DNA from 3 places in the Burkholderia sp. YIM B11467 genome. Region 3 is predicted to be linked to each of the others. Evidence: predicted binding sites of a transcription regulator. Region 3 holds the regulator's gene; each other region holds the start of a gene.
The links. The regulator FliA, encoded in region 3, starts transcription of late flagellar genes. The targets are predictions, from matches to a motif close to CTAAAGTTTNNNNNNNNNNNGCCGNTA.
Positions count from the first base shown of each region.

Region 1: a site for FliA is predicted at 1,454-1,480, ahead of ACTRWB_RS12600 (DUF4088 family protein). Genes of this name have one in related genera too.
Region 2: a site for FliA is predicted at 3,140-3,166, ahead of flgM (flagellar biosynthesis anti-sigma factor FlgM). Genes of this name have one in related genera too.

Region 1 covers NZ_JBQVSQ010000003.1:132,839-138,651, reverse strand. Annotated here, with positions in the region: gene ACTRWB_RS12605 (hypothetical protein) at 40-441, shown strand; gene ACTRWB_RS12600 (DUF4088 family protein) at 558-1,340, opposite strand; gene ACTRWB_RS12595 (AzlD domain-containing protein) at 1,502-1,840, opposite strand; gene ACTRWB_RS12590 (AzlC family ABC transporter permease) at 1,837-2,604, opposite strand; gene ACTRWB_RS12585 (AraC family transcriptional regulator) at 2,720-3,619, opposite strand; gene ACTRWB_RS12580 (CreA family protein) at 3,682-4,167, opposite strand; tRNA gene ACTRWB_RS12575 (tRNA-Asn) at 4,287-4,362, opposite strand; tRNA gene ACTRWB_RS12570 (tRNA-Asn) at 4,433-4,508, opposite strand; gene fdxA (ferredoxin FdxA) at 4,605-4,928, opposite strand; gene pncB (nicotinate phosphoribosyltransferase) at 5,250-5,813, shown strand, end outside.
Region 2 covers NZ_JBQVSQ010000007.1:280,203-286,015, reverse strand. Annotated here, with positions in the region: gene ACTRWB_RS24595 (M24 family metallopeptidase) at 1-658, shown strand, start outside; gene ACTRWB_RS24590 (SGNH/GDSL hydrolase family protein) at 748-2,097, opposite strand; gene ACTRWB_RS24585 (flagella synthesis protein FlgN) at 2,267-2,707, opposite strand; gene flgM (flagellar biosynthesis anti-sigma factor FlgM) at 2,784-3,110, opposite strand; gene flgA (flagellar basal body P-ring formation chaperone FlgA) at 3,229-4,467, opposite strand; gene flgB (flagellar basal body rod protein FlgB) at 4,672-5,160, shown strand; gene flgC (flagellar basal body rod protein FlgC) at 5,209-5,634, shown strand; gene ACTRWB_RS24560 (flagellar hook assembly protein FlgD) at 5,699-5,813, shown strand, end outside.
Region 3 covers NZ_JBQVSQ010000010.1:59,410-65,222, reverse strand. Annotated here, with positions in the region: gene flhA (flagellar biosynthesis protein FlhA) at 1-844, shown strand, start outside; gene flhF (flagellar biosynthesis protein FlhF) at 841-2,598, shown strand; gene ACTRWB_RS29095 (nucleotide-binding protein) at 2,591-3,409, shown strand; gene ACTRWB_RS29090 (RNA polymerase sigma factor FliA) at 3,432-4,166, shown strand; S-adenosyl-L-homocysteine riboswitch at 4,265-4,392, shown strand; gene ahcY (adenosylhomocysteinase) at 4,425-5,813, shown strand, end outside.

The DNA.
Region 1 (5,813 bases), on a different contig from region 3:
GCTGCGGTCGGCGCTCACAATTTCTTGAGGAGAATTGCCATGTCCAAGATTCGTACGATGCTGATCGGTGCCGCGCTGACGGCGTTCGCCACTTCGGCCGCGTTTGCCCAGACGGGCACGGCGGCGCAGGGTGCAGCCGGTGCCGGCATGCAGGCGCAGACGCCGGCGGCGGGTGTCGGAGCAGGCGTGCAGGGCAGTGCAGGCGCGAACGCGTCGGGCAATGCGGTGGGCGGCGCAACCGATGCAGTCGGCGCGGCAGCCGATGGCGCGAAGGATACGGCGTCGTCGGCCGTCCACTCGGCCAAGAAGCACACGAAGCATGCCGCGAAGTCGGCCAAGAGCCATGTCGGCTCGGCCAAGGCGAAGGCCGGCGAAGCGACCGAAGGCGGCGCATCGGTCGGCGCGGAGGGCGGTGCATCGGCCCAGGGCGCCACGCAGTAAGCGGTGCCCGGCGCTGTCGCGACGCTCGCCCCGGGCGGCGCCCCGCGACGGCGGTTATCTGACGGCCCGGTTCGTTTCGCTCGAACCGGGCCGTTTTCATGGGTTCATGCGTGCCGTTATGGCCGGCGCTGTCCCTGGCTTTGCCCCTGTCCCTGCGCCGGCCGCGCGGCAGCCGGCGTGAATACGCTGCGCAGCCACACGGCGAGCCGCGCGAACACGTCGTACGGCTCCTCGACGAAGATCTCCGGCTTCAGCAGCCGCAGGTATTCCATGATCTGCTGCGCTTCCTGCTTCTGGAACGAGCCATGCGCGAGCCCGAGCCGCAACAGCCCGCGCAACTCGCCGAGCTTGTCGCGCGCCGTGCTGCCGACGCTCATCTCGCACGCGAGCTTCGCCTCGTAGATCCGTTGCCGCAGCGATTCCGCGAGCCGCCACGCGGGCGTCTGCATCAGTTCCTCGAGCGTCTGGATGTCCTGCGCCGCGCCCTTGATCTGCGCGGCGAGCGGGTCGATCAGCGACGGGTCGCCCTGCGCTTCGGCGACGATCGCCTTCGCCCAGTCGCGGCAAGCCTTCGCGAGTTCGTCGGGAGTCCATTCGGAGCGCGACGCGAAGCCGAAGCCGAATTCGCCGGCCTGCCGCATCAGGATCGCGACGACGTCCGGAAATTCCTTGTCGAGCGTGCGCTTTGCCCACGCATACTGGCCGCCCTGCAGCATCCGCTGCACGGCGTGCTCGGTCAGCGGCACCATGTTGTCGAGCAGTTTGGCGCGCAGGAAATCCTCGAACGACGGCGTCGCGAACTGCGGGTCGAGTTTCAGCGACACGCGAACGAACGCGTCGTAGTCCTTGCGCAGGGACTCGAGCGTGTCGTCCTTGAGGGAAAGGGTGATCTGGCCCATGAATCTTCTCGATGGCGGCCCGCGCAAGCCGACGGCCGGCACGGCGCACCGGGGCGGGCGCAGCGTCGACTGACCGGTGCGCGCCGAGGCCGGTGGCGGGTCTTCATTCCCTTTATCGGCGCGCCGGACGAAAACTTGAGCGCGCGTGGCCGAGCGTTCGCTCAGGCGGGCAGCCAGTGCGGCAGCACGATCCCTTGCCAGAAAAAGAACACCGCGAGCCCCGCTGCGATCGTGACGAGCGGGCGGCGGGTCGCCGCCGACACCAGCACGGCGGCGAGCGCGCCGACGAGCTGCGGATTGCGCCAGGTCAGCTCGGCCGTGCCGCCGTGCGGCGAGACGGTCATCGGCACGATGATCGCGGTCAGCACGGTGACGGGCACGAAGCCGAGTGCGGTCCGCACGAGCGGCGGAAAGGCCAGCCGCTCGCCGAACAGGAACAGCGTCGAGCGGATCGCGTACGTGATGACGGCCATCCCGAGAATCAGCAGCGCGTAGTTCACGATGCGGCCTCCGTGCGCGAGCCGGCGCGTGCGCGTTCGTGGAGCAGTGTGAGCGCGACGCCGATCGCGACGCCGGCGGCGACTGCGCCGAGCAACCCGAGCTTGTACGGCCAGCCCTGCCAGAAGTACGCGAGCGTGCCGGCCGTCGCGGCCGCCGCGAAATAACGCAGCGTGCCGAGCTGCGGGACGACGATCGCGATGAAGGTTGCGGCCATCGCGAAGTCGAGGCCGAGCGACTGCAGGCCCGGGAAGGCCGCGCCGAAGCCGATGCCCGCGAGTGTCCAGACCTGCCAGTTCAGGTACATCGCGAGACCGGACCCGAAGAAATAGTGGGGGCCGATCGTGCCGGGCGCGAAGTGCCGGTAGTGTGCATAGGCGACCGCGAACACCTCGTCGGTCATCAGCGCGCCGAGCGTCGCGCGCCAGCGCAGCGGCAGGTGCGCGACATAGGGCGCGAGCGTCGCGCTGTACAGCAGGTGGCGCAGGTTCACGATCAACGTCGTCGCGAGTACGACGACGAAGCTCGCGCTGCCCGCGATCAGGCCGAGCGCGATGAACTGCGCGGAGCCCGCGAACACCGCGAGCGACATCAGCGCGCCGTGCCATGCGGCGAGCGGGCCGCCGCCGACGAGCGTGCCGAAAATCACGCCGAACGGCGCCGCGCCGATCATCATCGGGATCGTGTCGCGCGCACCGTCGAGCCATTCGTTCAGCGGGCGGCGAGGGGGTGACGCGGGTGTCGGGTTCGAAGAGCGCTTTTCCATGAACTGCAGGATAGCGGGCCGGCGGGGTGCCGGCTTGTATGTTCTTGCGCTCGCGGGGGCGTGGCAGCGCTGCCGGTATCGCGGCCGCCGGATGCGGGGTGCGCGATGCCGCGTGTCAGCTTGCCTGCCAGCGCCCTGGCGGCACACCGAACATCCGTTTGAAATGCCGGGTGAAGTGACTCTGGTCGACGAAGCCGCTGGCCGCCGCGACATCGGCGACGGGCACGCCCGCGCGCAGCGGCGCCAGCGCGCGCTGCAGGCGCAACTGGTTGCGCCATGCATGCGGTGGCATGCCGGTCGTGCGGGTGAACAGGCGCGCCGCGTGGAACGGCGACAGGCCGGCTGCTTGCGCGACTTCGTCGAGTGTCACGGTGCACGTGAGGTCGGCGGCGAGCCGCTCGCGCATCGCGTCGACGCGCGGTTCGTCCGCGGCGAGCGGCGCCGGTCGCGGCAGCGCGTCGGCATGGCGGACGATCAGCGTCGACAGCGCGTCGAGCATCGCCATTTCGGCGGCGAGCGGATCGTAGATGCGGGGTGCGTTGGATGCCGGATCGTCGGCCGCCTGCCCGTGCGCATGCGAGGACAGGGCGCGCTCGCTGCCGGCTTCCATCATCCGGTGCGCAAGCGTGAGCCGGGCTGCGAGATCGGCGTCTCGAATCACGTCGGGGGCAAACCACGGTGCATCCTGCGGGCGGCCCGCGATCGCACTCGTGAGTGCGCGGATGAATTCGACCGGCATGTAGCTCACGCGGTAGCACCAGCCTTCGTCGGCCGCGCGCGAACCCGTATGCACTTCGCCGGGATTGATCACGGGCACGGTGCCCGTTTCGGCGACATAACCGCTGCCGCGATAGGTGAAGCGTTCCGCGCCTTCGAGAATCACGGGAATCGTGTACGCGTCGTGCCAGTGGGGTGCGAACGTGTGGTCGCGATAGGTGGCCGTGACGAGATCCGCATCCGGCAGCAGCGGCGTGCGCCAGTAGCGTGCGGAGTCGGGAAGACGGGTGGCGGACATGATCGGGCGCGGGAGCGGTCGAACCGACAGTGTATCGCTCGCGCGCCCGTCCGGTGCGGGCCTTACTTGACCGGAATCGTCGGGCCGGCCGGCATCGGCACCGCGGTGACGGCGTTCTTCGGGCTGCCGCTGACGATGCGGTCGCTGTAGGTCAGGTAGACGATCGTGTTGCGTTTCTTGTCGACCACGCGCACGACGTGCAGCGTCTTGAAGATGAACGACATGCGCTCGCTGAACACGTCGGTCTGCTGCTTGAGCGGTTCCTTGAAGCTGATCGGGCCGACCTGCCGGCACGCGATCGACGCTTCGCTCGGATCCTCGGCGACGCCGAGCGTACCCTTGATCCCGCCCGTGCGTGCGCGCGACACGTAGCAGGTCACGCCCTGGACGACCGGATCGTCATACGCTTCGACGACCACGCGGTCGGAGCCCGTTACGCGGAAATGGGTGTTGACGCTGCCGACTTCCTCCGCGTGCGCGAGCGGTGCCGCGGCGAATGCGGAAAGCAGGAGGGCGAGGGGGGCGCAGGAAAGGAGACGATGCTTCATCGATGGAACCGGATACGGATGCGGGACGAAGACTCTAGCATGCGCACGGCCGGGCCACGAAAGGCGGAAGGGCGGCCGGAAAAACAAAAGGCCCGTCGAATGACGGGCCTTTCGCTGTCTGGCTCCCCGACCTGGGCTCGAACCAGGGACCTACGGATTAACAGTCCGGCGCTCTACCGACTGAGCTATCGGGGAATAAATCGGTACATCTGCGTTTGCGTCACCAGCAAAAAGCCCGTTCAATTTCAACGGGCATTTGCGTTTTTGGCTCCCCGACCTGGGCTCGAACCAGGGACCTACGGATTAACAGTCCGGCGCTCTACCGACTGAGCTATCGGGGAACAAACAGCAGAGAAACGAGATTGTATGGAGTGTTGGCTAACCTGTCAATACCTTTGGGCCGTAGCGAACAAAAAATTTCTGCGGCCGCCGCGCGATCAGCGCTCGAGCAGGTGCAGCTTGTCCTGCACGTCCTTCCACTCGTCCGCATCGGCCGGTGCCGGCTTGGTCTTCGTGATCGACGGCCAGCCCTTTGCCAGCTCGGCGTTCAGCTCGGTGAACTGCTGCTGGTCGCCCGGAACGTCCTCTTCGGCATAGATCGCATTGGTCGGGCATTCGGCGACGCACACGGCGCAGTCGATGCACTCGTCCGGATCGATGGCGAGAAAGTTGGGACCTTCACGGAAGCAATCCACCGGGCACACATCCACGCAGTCCGTGTATTTGCACTTGATGCAGCCTTCGGTCACAACGTGAGTCATTAAAACGCTCCTGCTTGGCGGTATATATGGGGTGGCGTTTGCGCCAAAAGCGGCATTGTAACTGAAGCGCAAAACCCGCATGCCGTGGTCGGCTATCCGGCTTATATCGTTTCGTGATTAGTTTATGGGGCCCCGCCCAGGGGGGGGCCGCTTAAGGGCCGAAGGGGCGCGCCACCGGGCACCCGCGCACCATGCGCCGGCACGACGAGGCGGCAGGCGGTTTCCCGATGGTCGGGCACGCATTCGGGTAACATGGCCGACAGACCGGGCGGCGCGCGGTGCGCCGGGGCCCTGTCACGATATTGGCGGTGCCGTAAAAACATGATCATCACTTCGCTGCTCGACACGGATCTCTACAAGTTCACGATGATGCAGGTCGTCCTGCATCACTTTCCCGCTGCAAGCGTCGAATACCGTTTTCGGTGCCGCACGCCCGGCGTCGATCTCGTTCCGTATATCGACGAGATCCGCGACGAGGTGCGCGGCCTGTGCTCGCTGCGTTTTACCGACGTCGAACTCGACTACCTGCGGCGGATGCGCTTCATCAAAAGCGATTTCGTCGACTTCCTCGCGCTGTTCCACCTGAACGAGAAGTACATCTCGATCACGCCGTCGCCGAAGGGCAACGGCGAGATCGACATCGAGATCACGGGGCCGTGGCTGCACACGATCCTGTTCGAGATCCCGGTGCTCGCGATCGTCAACGAGGTCTATTTCCGCAACACGCAGCGCGAGCCCGACTATCGCGAAGGCCGCGAGCGACTGCGCGAGAAGATCAAGCTGCTCGGCGCGAAACCCGAGTTCGCCGACTGCAAGATCGCCGACTACGGTACGCGCCGGCGCTTCTCGAAGGTCTGGCACGAAGAGGTCGCGCTCACGCTGCGC
Region 2 (5,813 bases), on a different contig from region 3:
GATCGCGGCGAACGGCGCGAACAGTGCGTTCGCGCATTACACGGCGGCGAGCGCCGACGTCGAGCTGACGGAAGGCGAACTCGTGCTGCTCGACAGCGGCGCGTACTACGAAGCCGGCTTCGCGACGGACTGCACGCGCGTCGTGCTGCGCCGGACGCACGCGGATACGGTCGCGCAGCCGTGGCAGCGCGAGATCTACACGGTCGCGCTGAAGGCCTGCATCAAGGGGCTCGTCACGCGCTTTCCGAGCACGGCGACGGGCGGCGACGTCGATGCGGTCGTGCGGCAGGTGTGCCTCGACCATGGCCACGATTTCGGTCACGGCACCGGGCACGGCGTCGGCATTCACGTGCACGAGGGCGGCGTGCGGTTCGCGCCGGGCGCGAAGTACGGGCTGGTGCCGAACGCGGTGATTTCAGTCGAGCCGGGCATCTACGTGCAGGGCAAGGGCGGCGTGCGGATCGAGAACATCGTGATCATCCGGCCGGACGAAACGCAGCCGGACACGGTGACGTTCGAGAACATTGTGACGGTCGGCTACGACTGGGACCTGATCGATCTCGACCTGCTGGACGACGACGAGCGCGCGTACCTGCGCGACTACGAGCGGCTGTGTGCGGAGCGCGGCACGCAGGTGACGGCGTGCCCGCTGCTGTAAGCGGGGCCGGCGCGGGCGGCATCGGCCGCCCGCTTGCCCCCGGTCATCGATGACCGGTCATCAGAGCCGGATCGGGATCCGGCTCCATTTCAGTCCAGCAACCGCGCGCGCACGAACGGCGCGATCCGCTCGGCGAGCCACGCGTGCGTGCGCGTCGTCGGGTGCAGCGTGTCCCAGAACACGAAGCGCGCCGGGTCGCGGCAGTCCGCGCGCGGCGTCTGCGCGGCCATATAGGTGAACGACGACGGCTTCGGGATGTCGAGGCACGAGCGCTTCGAATCGTCGAAGCCGTATTGCGCGGGGCGGCTCAGCAGATCGTCGAACGGCGCGTACGCATCGAACACCTCGAGCCGCAGCGTTGCGCCGTAGCGGGCCCGGACGGCGGCGGCCGCGTCGGCGAGCCGCTGGTTGTAGTCCTTGACCTGCGCGGCGACGCTGGCGGTGTCGGTGCGCGTCGCGAACACCGGCGCGCGCGACACGTCCGGCAGCGTGACGAGCAGGATGCGCGTCGCACCAGCCGCGGCGAGCCGCTCGAGACTGTCGCGCACCGCGTTCGCCGCCTGCTCGGGCGTGCGGCCGTAGTTCACCAGATCGTTGCCGCCCGCGAACACCACGAACAGCGTATTGGCGGGCCGGTAGTTCGGCGCGCGATCCATGTATTCGCGCCACGAGTCGACCTCCTGCACCAGGCCCGGCACGACGAGGTGCTGGTCGGTCGCCGCGCCGCCGATTGCCCAGTTGTAGAACGGCAGCCGCAGCGTGTTCGCGACGTATTCGGCCCACACCGGCCCGTTGCTGAAGCGTCCGGCGTGCCAGCTCGTGCCGTTCGGCAGCTTCCACTGGCTCGCGTTGAACATGTTCTGCGTGTCGGACAGGCTGTCGCCGAACACGATCAGCTTGTTGACCCGCGTGTCCTGCTGCGCGGCGTCGATCGTCCAGACCGTGTAGTTGAACGACAGCGCGTTGTTGGCCGCGACCGCCTGCGTCAGGTTCGCGCGGATGCCGCGCGCGGCGAGCGTCTGGCGGCAGACGTCGGCGAGCGTGTCCTGCGTCGTCGCGCTGTAGAACATGTTCTTCCACTGCGTGATGCCGTCCGCCCACCAGTAGCCGGGCACGCGATACCAGTCGCCGCCCGACGGATCGCGCGCCCACTCGTAGGTCGCCTCGGGCTTGAGCGGATCGTCGCTGATCCGGTACCAGCAACGCAGGTAGGTGTAGGTGTCGCTGCCGCGCGATGTGGCGCGCGGCGCCCTGCCGGGCGGAGTGGAAGCCGGTGCCGCGAGCGGGCCGGCCGGCGACAGCGTCATGTCGCCGGTCGGCGTCGGCAGCGGGGCCGGGGCCGGGGCGCCCAGCGCGAGCGACGCGGTGAAGGTCAGTGCGGCGCCGAGCGTGGCGACGGCGGCCTGACGGCGTGCGGATTCAAAACGGGAATGATGCATCGATGCCCTCCGATCGGTTGTTGTTGGATCAGGCAGCGCGGCTGCGCTGCCGCGTATCGGGGGGACGGTTGCGCCGGGCTGGAGCCCGGTCTGTCGAAGCGGAATTCGGGGTGAAGCGGGTAAGGCGGGTGAAGCGGCGGCGGACCGGACTGCGGGCCGCCGCGGGGCGTCAGCGCGTCAGCGCCGACACGCGCCCGTCGGGGCCGTAGACGCCGGCCGGCGCGGGTGCCGAGCGCAGCACCGCGAGGGCGCGCTCGTTGTAGTCCATCCGGATCCGGATCAGCATGCCGTTGTTCGCGTTGGCCTGGCGCGCGCGTTCGGCGGCCTGTTGCAGCAGTTGCCAGCGGCCGGCGAGGCGCGCATCGCGCTCGGCGGCCTGGTCCATCCCCTTCTTGCCGGCCGGAAAGCCGAGCGCGGAAAGCTGCGTGTCGCGCGTGCGTTCGAGTTGCGCGAGCCGGTCGATCAGCGCGCTTTTCTTCTCGACGATCCCGGGCAGCATCTCGAGCGGCTCGGCCGTCGTCAGCGCCTTTTCCTCGTAGACGAGCAGGGACGCGAACGCCTCGACCGTCGCGTGTTCGTCGTTGACCGTGGCCAGCAGCTCTTCTCTCATCGCGTCATGCTCGTCGCGCCGGTGCGCGGGGTGCGGCGCGCCGGCAAACCGGGGGACCGGCCGCGAGGCGGCCGGCTCAGCTGCCCGGGCGCTGCTGCTGCAGCAGCTCGCGGGCGGTATTCAATACGCCGTCGGCAATCTTGTTCGCGTCGATCGTCAGCGTGCCGTTGTTCAGCGCGTCCTTGATCGACTGGACTAGGCCCGTGTCGATATCGGCGCCGCCGGACGCGGATACCGAGCGCAACTGGCCGGACAGCCCCGACAGATTCACGTTCGTGTCGCCGCCGGTCGTGCCTGCGTCGGCCGCCTGCGCGGACGACGGGGCCGCGCCGGATTGCGCACGGGTCGCGCCGTTGCCGGTCGGCGCGAGAGGGCTCGGTTTCGGAGTGGAATCGATCTTCACGATGGGGTTCCTGTACGGTATGACCCAGATAACGGCCGGGTCGGCCCGAACTTTAGCATCGTGAGCCCGAAATTCTCCGAATAAACAATTCTTTGCAATCTTGCGGCGATATCCGTCCCTATAGCGGAATTTCCACGGTGCCGGCGTCCTTGACGATCGCCGTGACGATCTGGCCCGCCGCCATCCGCACCCGCACCGACTGGCCGGGCGCCGCATTCGCGAGCACGCTGCCTTCGGCCGAAATCGTGAAACCGGGCCCGGCCGCGACGACCCGCACCGTCTGGCCGGCCGACACCGACGCCGCGCTCTTCAGCATGTCCTGCCGCAGCGGCAGCCCGGCCGAGATGCGCGCGAGCGCGGTCGAGCCGATCGCCTGCGCCGGATCGGTGATCACCGCGAGCGGCAGCACCGTCAGGTCGCCGTCGCGCGCGACCAGGTCGGCCGCGCTCAGCGGCTCGCCGGGCGCGATCTGGCGCGCGGCGACGTAATAGGTGGCCTGCACGGTGACCTTCGCCTGCAGGTAGACGGTCCACGGCCGCTCGCCCGCGCAGCGCACGCCGACCGTCGTGCGGCCCCACAGGCGCGCGCCGGTCGGCAGGAACGGTTCGAGCGTCGTGCACGCGGCGAGCCCGCGCGGGAAGGCGGTCGTGACCGTCGCGGTGGTCTTGCCGGGCAGGCCCGCGATCTGCTGCTGCAGGAACGTGAGGGCCGCACGGCGGAGCGCTTCAGGGTCCTGCTGGCCGGGCGGCGTCGCGGGCTGGGCCGCGGGGGCCGCCTGGGCCGGGTTGGCGGCCACCGCCGCCGTGCGCGGCGCCGGCGCGGCTGACGCGGCGCGGGCCGCCGCCATGCGCGCGGCGCTTGCCTGCGGCGTCGGCCGCGCGGGATTCGATGCGGGCTCGGCCGTACCGGCGACGACCGTCGCGATGGCGTTGGGATCGGCAGCGCGCGGCGCGCCGTAGGCGGGCTTCGCGCGGGCGGTTGCGTATGCCGGGGCCGGCACGGAAGCCGGCGGCGGGACGGTCGTCACGACCATCGCGCCGGACGGTTGCGCCGCGTAGCCGGCCGCGGCAGCACCGGCCACACCGGCCGACCCACTGGCGCCCGCTGCCGCGCGCCCGGCATCCGGCGCGATGCCCGGACCCGAACCCATCCCCGCATTCCCGCCGACCTGCCCGCCGCTCGCCGCGTTGGCGTGCGCGAGCGCCGTTTCGGCCGTCTCGCCGCGTCCGGGAATCACGATCATCCCGTCGTCCGCGTGCGCGGCCGGCACGGCGATCCACAGCGCCGCGGCGAGCGCAAACGCACGCCGGACGTGCGTGAGCCGCCCGTTGCTGCCGCGAAGTGCGCTGCCCGTCATCGCCGTGTCCTCGATCTGTTGCTCCGCTTCGCATTCTAGGGAGCGGGGCCGTCGCGCAAACGATGAATAGAGGGGGGCTTTGCCGCGTTATTCGCCCGATTGCCGGTTGCGTGCGACGCCTACCATCGCTGTCATGGAAAAAAGCCTCTCGGGTCGCCATCCGGCGCGAGGGGCGTGCAGCGCTTCATACGGAGAGACGCACACATGCTGGACAAACTCGATGCGGAATTCGCGTTCGGCCGACAGGCGCTCGACGTGCGCGCCTACCGGCAGGAACTGCTGTCGTCGAACATCGCGAACGCCGACACGCCGGGCTACCAGGCCCGCGACGTCGATTTCGCGTCGACGCTCGCGCGCTCGCTGAAGCAGACGAACGGCGGCCTCGCGCCGAGCAACGCAGGGCAACTGCCGATGACGCAGCCGGCCGGCGTGACGAGCGGCATGTCGATGGTGTCGACGGCGCAGGGCCACATGGCCGGCACGGCGAAGCTGATCCCGACCGGCGGCCCGGCGGACGACTACGGCCGCGCGCAGTACCGGATGCCGCTGCAGCCGTCGCTCGACGGCAACACGGTCGATCTCGACGTCGAGCGCGTGCAGTTCGCGAACAACGCGCTGCACTACGAGACCGGGATGACCGTGATGACCCAGCAGATCAAGGCGATGATCGCCGCGATCACGACCAACTCGTAAGCGCGCCGCTTCCGAACCCGAGCACAAGCACACGCACCAGGAGCCTCCATGCCTTCGTTGATGAACATCTTCGGCGTCGCCGGTTCGGCGCTGTCCGCGCAATCGCAGCGCCTGAACGTCACCGCGTCGAACCTCGCGAACGCCGACAGCGCCACCGGCCCCGACGGCAAGCCGTACAAGGCCAAGCAGGTCGTGTTCGCGACCGACCCGATGGGCGGCGCACGCACCGCGTCCGGCCAGGGCGTGGGCGGCGTGCGCGTGACGAAGGTGATGGACGACCCGTCGCCGATGAAGTCGACCTACGACCCGGCGAACCCGGCCGCCGACGCGAACGGCTACGTGCAGATGCCGAACGTCGATCCGGTGCAGGAGATGGTGAACATGATCTCGGCGTCGCGCTCGTACCAGGCCAACGTCGAGACGCTGAACACCGCGAAGACGCTGATGCTCAAGACGCTGACGATCGGCTCGTAAGCCGCGCGCCGCCCGATCTTACCGACCCGACAGTTCCGATAGTTCCGACAGAAGGCTAGCCAGGATGACCTCCTCCAACACGACGATCGGCAGCAACGGCACGAACGTGTCGACCTTGCCGACCGACACGATGAACACCAACAACGTGTCGTCGACCAACGGCACGTCAGCGAGCGACC
Region 3 (5,813 bases):
GCCGAACGCATACCGGATCGCGCTGAAGGGCGTCGAGATCGGCATCGGCGAAGTGTTCCCGGGCCAGTGGCTCGCGATCAACCCCGGCCAGGTGACGGCCGCGCTGCCGGGCGCCGTCACGCAGGATCCCGCGTTCGGGCTGCCGGCCGTGTGGATCGACGTCGCGCTGCGTGAACAGGCGCAGGTGTACGGCTACACGGTGGTCGACGCGAGCACGGTCGTCGCGACGCACCTGAACCATCTCGTCGTCCAGCACGCGGCCGAGCTGCTCGGCCGCCAGGAAGTGCAGGCGCTCGTCGAGCGTACCGGCAAGGACGCGCCGTCGCTCGTCGAGGACCTCGTGCCGAAGACGATCTCGCTGACGACGCTGCAGAAGGTACTGCAGAACCTGCTCGAGGAAGGCGTGCCGATCCGCGACATGCGCACGATCCTCGAGGCCGTGTCCGAACATGCGGGCCGCGGCGACGCGTTCGAGATCACGGCCGCGGTGCGGCTCTCGCTCGGCCGCGCGATCACGCAGCAGTGGTATCCGGGCGCGGGCGAGATGCAGGTGATGGGCCTCGACTCGAATCTCGAACGCGTGCTGTCGCAGGCGCTCGCCACCGGCGCGAACCCGGGCCTCGAACCTGGCCTCGCACACAACCTTCTGACCGGCACGCAGCAAGCGATGCTGCGTCAACAGAATCTCGGGCTGCCGCCCGTGCTGCTCGTGCAGCACGCGCTGCGCGCGATGCTCGCGCGTTTCCTGCGCCGCAGCCTGCCGCAATTGAAAGTGCTGTCGTATGCCGAAGTGCCGGACACACGCACGATCAAAGTCGTTAACGTCATCGGGGGTTCCGCTTGAACATTCGCAAATTCACCGGCGCAACGAGCCGCGACGCACTTCGTCTCGTGCGCGAGGCGCTCGGCGCCGACGCGGTCGTGCTGTCGAACCGCACGCTCGATGACGGCAGCGTCGAAATCGTCGCACTCGCCGATTCGGACCTCGCCGCGGTGACGCCGCCGGTTGCCGCGCGGCCGCGAATCGCCGCGCCGCGACTGCCGGAATCCGTGCCGGCCGCCGCCGTGCAGGGCATCGTGTCGCGCCCGGGCGCCGCGCTCGCGCGCCCGGCCGTCAATCCGTACGCGGCCGGCGACGGCGGGCTGCCCGACGTGTTCTCGTCGGTGTTCGGCGTCAGCGCCGATGCGGAGGACACGGCGGCGCAACCGTCGACGATCGATGCGGACATGCCGGCCGCGGTAGCGCCGTCGATTGCCGCGCCGGCAGCCGGCACACCCGCCGCTGGCGCTGGCGCTTCCGAACCCGCGCCGTGGCTCGTCGAGCACGCGAAACGCCTGACGCAGCAGCGCGACGCACTGATCGCGCGCACCCAGGCCACACCGGCCGCGCCGCAAGCGAGCGCACCGGCCGAGCAGCGCGCCGCGAACGCGACGTCGCCCGACTGGGCGCGCGACATCGTGCGCGACGCCGAACGACGGATCCCGGCCGCCGCCCCCCGCGCGCCGGACCCGAGCGCCGCGCATGCCGCGAAGGCGGCCGAGCGCACGCGCCTGTCGACCGACGCGGCCGCCGTGGTGGCCGATGCGGTGAAGTCGCGCATCGAGCGGATCGTCAACGACACGGTGATGCACGAGCTCGGCGAACTGCGCGGGATGATGGAAGAGCAGTTCGACAACCTGATGTGGCACGACCGCCAGCGTCGCAGCGCCGTGCATGGCGCGCTGACCAAGCACCTGTTCGCGGCCGGTTTTTCCGCGCAGCTCGTGCGGATGCTGGTCGACAACCTGCCGTCCGGCGACGGCGCGCAGACCTTCGAACAAGCGGCCGAATGGGCGCAGTCGGTGCTCGCGGCGAACCTGCCGGTGCTCGACAGCGAGGACGCGCTGATGGAGCGCGGCGGCGTGTTCGCGCTGATGGGGCCGACGGGCGTCGGCAAGACCACCACCACCGCGAAGCTGGCCGCGCGCTGCGTGATGCGTTTCGGCGCGAGCAAGGTCGCGCTGCTGACCACCGACAGCTACCGGATCGGCGGCCACGAACAGCTGCGCATCTTCGGCAAGATCCTCGGCGTGCCCGTGCACGCGGTGAAGGATGCGGGCGATCTCGCGCTTGCGCTGTCCGAGCTGCGCAACAAGCACATCGTGCTGATCGACACGATCGGCATGAGCCAGCGCGACCGCGCGGTGTCCGACCAGATCGCGATGCTGCACGGCGCGAACGCGCCGGTGCAGCGCCTGCTGCTGCTCAACGCGACGAGCCACGGCGACACGCTCAACGAAGTCGTGCAGGCGTACCGCAGCGCGGGCGAACATCCGGATCTCGCCGGCTGCATCCTCACGAAGCTCGACGAGGCGACCCACCTCGGCGGCGTGCTCGACACGGTGATCCGCTACAAGCTGCCGGTCCACTACGTGTCGACCGGCCAGAAGGTGCCGGAGAACCTGTACGTCGCCTCGACCAAATTCCTGCTGAAGAGCGCGTTCTGTGTGCCGCGCGACGGCTCGCCCTTCGTGCCGCAAGACGAGGACATGCCGACGCTGCTTTCCGCACTGACCGCACGTTCCACCGCCGAGCTGCACGAGGTGCGATTTGGATAAACGAATCATCGACCAGGCCGAAGGGCTGCGGCGCCTGCTGGCCGGGCGCGCGTCGCGCATCGTCGCGGTGACGGGCGGGCCGGCGGGTGTCGGCTGCACGTCCACCATCGTGAATCTGGCGGCGGCGCTCGCATCGCTCGGCAAGGATGTGCTCGTCGTCGACGAGCGCGCCGACGTGCATTCGGCCAGCGCGACGCTGGCGGGCGCGTGGCTGCGCGACGGCGAGCGCACGCGGGTGGCCGCCGGGTTCGGCCTGTGCGCGGCCGCACGGCTCGCACGCGCCGGCTACAGCGACGCGCAACTGAGCGACTTCATCGACGGCCCGGCCGACATCGTCCTGGTCGACGCGCAGCTCGGCGCCGACGGCTCGTTCTCGGCGCTCGCACGCGAAGCGCACGACGTGCTGGTCGTCACGCGGGTCGCCGCGCAGGCGATCACCGAGGCGTACGCGTGCATGAAGCGGCTGCATTTCGCGCACGCGTTCGCGCAGTTCCGCGTGCTGACCAATCACGTCGCCAGCCATGCGGACGCGAAGACGGCGTTCGACAACCTCGCGGGCGTCGCGAGCCGCTACCTGACCGTGTCGATCGCCGACGCGGGCTGCGTGGGCGCCGATCCGCTCGTCGAGCACGCCAGCGAACTGATGCATGCGGTGGTCGACGCGTTCCCGTCGTCGCCCGCCGCGCGCGACTACCGGCAGATTGCCGCCGACCTGCTGTACTGGCCGATGCGCCCGCGTTCGGGCGCGGGCCGTGCCGTCCGCGCGGGCGGCAAGCCGTCGTATGAGGCGGGCGCGGCACACGCCGCGTGAGCGCCACCGGAAGGAGGGGGCCATGATGTACAACGCTCAAGGAAAGATGTCCCAGGCCGACGTGCTCGCGCAATATGCGCCGCTCGTGCGTCGCCTCGGGCTGCAGCTCGTCGCGAAGATGCCGGCGAGCGTCGACCTCGACGACCTGATCCAGGCCGGCATGATCGGCCTGATGGACGCGGCCGGCCGCTACAAGGAAGACCAGGGCGCGCAGTTCGAGACCTACGCGACGCAGCGCATCCGCGGCGCGATGCTCGACGAGCTGCGCAGCAACGACTGGCTGCCGCGCAGCCTGCGCAAGACGTCGCGCGAGGTCGAGCACGCGGTGCACCAGGTCGAGCAGCATCTCGGCCGCTCGGCGAGCGAGACCGAGATCGCGCTGCACCTGAACATGCCGCTCGACGAATACCAGGGGATGCTGCAGGACCTGCACGGCAGCCAGCTCATCTATTACGAGGATTTCGACCGCGCGGCCGACGACGAGCCGTTCCTCGACCGCTATCGCGTCGATCACGCCGATCCGCTGTCGGCGCTGCTCGACGAGCACCTGCGCGAGGCGCTCGTCGAGGCGATCGAGCGTCTGCCGGAACGCGAGAAGCTGCTGATGTCGCTGTACTACGAACGGGGTCTGAATCTGCGCGAGATCGGCGCGGTGCTCGAAGTGAGCGAATCGCGCGTGTGCCAGCTGCACAGTCAGGCCGTCGCGCGCCTGCGTGCGCGGCTGCGCGAACAGGCGTGGGTCGGCGCGGAGTCCTGACCCTTTCTCGACGGCCACGCGCGCCGACCCCGCGCGCCGACCCCGCGCGCTTGAGCCGCTTGCGCATTTTGCGCGCCGATTTGCTACAATCCTTCCCGTTTTCCGAGGAGCGTTGCGACGGACCGTTCCAGGTCCGCCAGGCTCGGAAGGCTTCACCAAGCAGCCGTGCGGCGCGCGTTTCGCGACCGTCGCGCCGGCTCCGCTTCCTGAACGGCGCTCACGTCACCAATCTAGAAACTTTTTAGAAAGGAGGGCGTGATGAACGCCATTATCGATTCGCAAGCTTCCAAGGATTACGTCGTCGCCGACATGGCGCTGGCTGGCTGGGGCCGCAAGGAACTGAACATCGCCGAGACCGAAATGCCGGGCCTCGTGCAGATCCGCGACGAATACAAGGCACAGCAGCCGCTGAAGGGCGCGCGCATCGCCGGTTCGCTGCACATGACGATCCAGACCGGTGTGCTGATCGAGACGCTGAAGGCGCTCGGCGCGGACGTCCGCTGGGCATCGTGCAACATCTTCTCGACGCAGGACCACGCAGCGGCCGCGATCGTCGAAGCCGGCACGCCGGTGTTCGCGTTCAAGGGCGAATCGCTCGACGAATACTGGGAGTTCTCGCACCGCATCTTCGAATGGCCGAACGGCGAATTCGCGAACATGATCCTGGACGACGGCGGCGACGCAACGCTGCTGCTGATCCTCGGTTCGAAGGCCGAGAAGGACCGTTCGGTGATTTCGAAGCCGACCAACGAGGAAGAAGTCGCGCTGTACAAGTCGATCGCTGCGCACCTCGACGTCGACGCGACCTGGTACTCGAAGCGCCTCGCGCACATCAAGGGCGTGACCGAAGAAACCACGACCGGCGTGCACCGCCTGTACCAGATGGAAAAGGACGGCCGCCTGCCGTTCCCGGCGTTCAACGTGAACGACTCGGTCACGAAGTCGAAGTTCGACAACCTGTACGGCTGCCGTGAGTCGCTCGTCGACGGCATCAAGCGCGCGACCGACGTGATGATCGCGGGCAAGGTCGCGGTCGTCGCGGGCTACGGCGACGTGGGCAAGGGTTGCGCGCAGTCGCTGCGCGGCCTCGGCGCGACCGTGTGGGTCACCGAAATCGATCCGATCTGCGCGCTGCAGGCGGCGATGGAAGGCTACCGCGTCGTGACGATGGAATACGCGGCCGACAAGGCCGACATCTTCGTGACGGCCACCGGCAACTTCCACGTGATCGGCCACGATCACATGAAGGCCATGCGCCACAACGCGATCGTCTGCAACATCGGTCACTTCGACTCGGAAATCGACGTCGCGTCGACCCGCCAGTACCAGTGGGAAAACATCAAGCCGCAGGTCGACCACATCATCTTCCCGGACGGCAAGCGCGTGATCCTGCTGGCGGAAGGCCGCCTCGTGAACCTCGGCTGCGCGACCGGCCACCCGTCGTTCGTGATGTCGAACTCGTTCGCGAACCAGACGCTCGCGCAGATCGAGCTGTTCGTGCGCGGCGCCGAGTACGAGAACAAGGTGTACGTGCTGCCGAAGCATCTCGATGAAAAGGTCGCGCGCCTGCACCTCGCGCGCATCGGCGCGAACCTGTCCGTGCTGTCGGACGAACAGGCTTCGTACATCGGCGTGCAGAAGGACGGC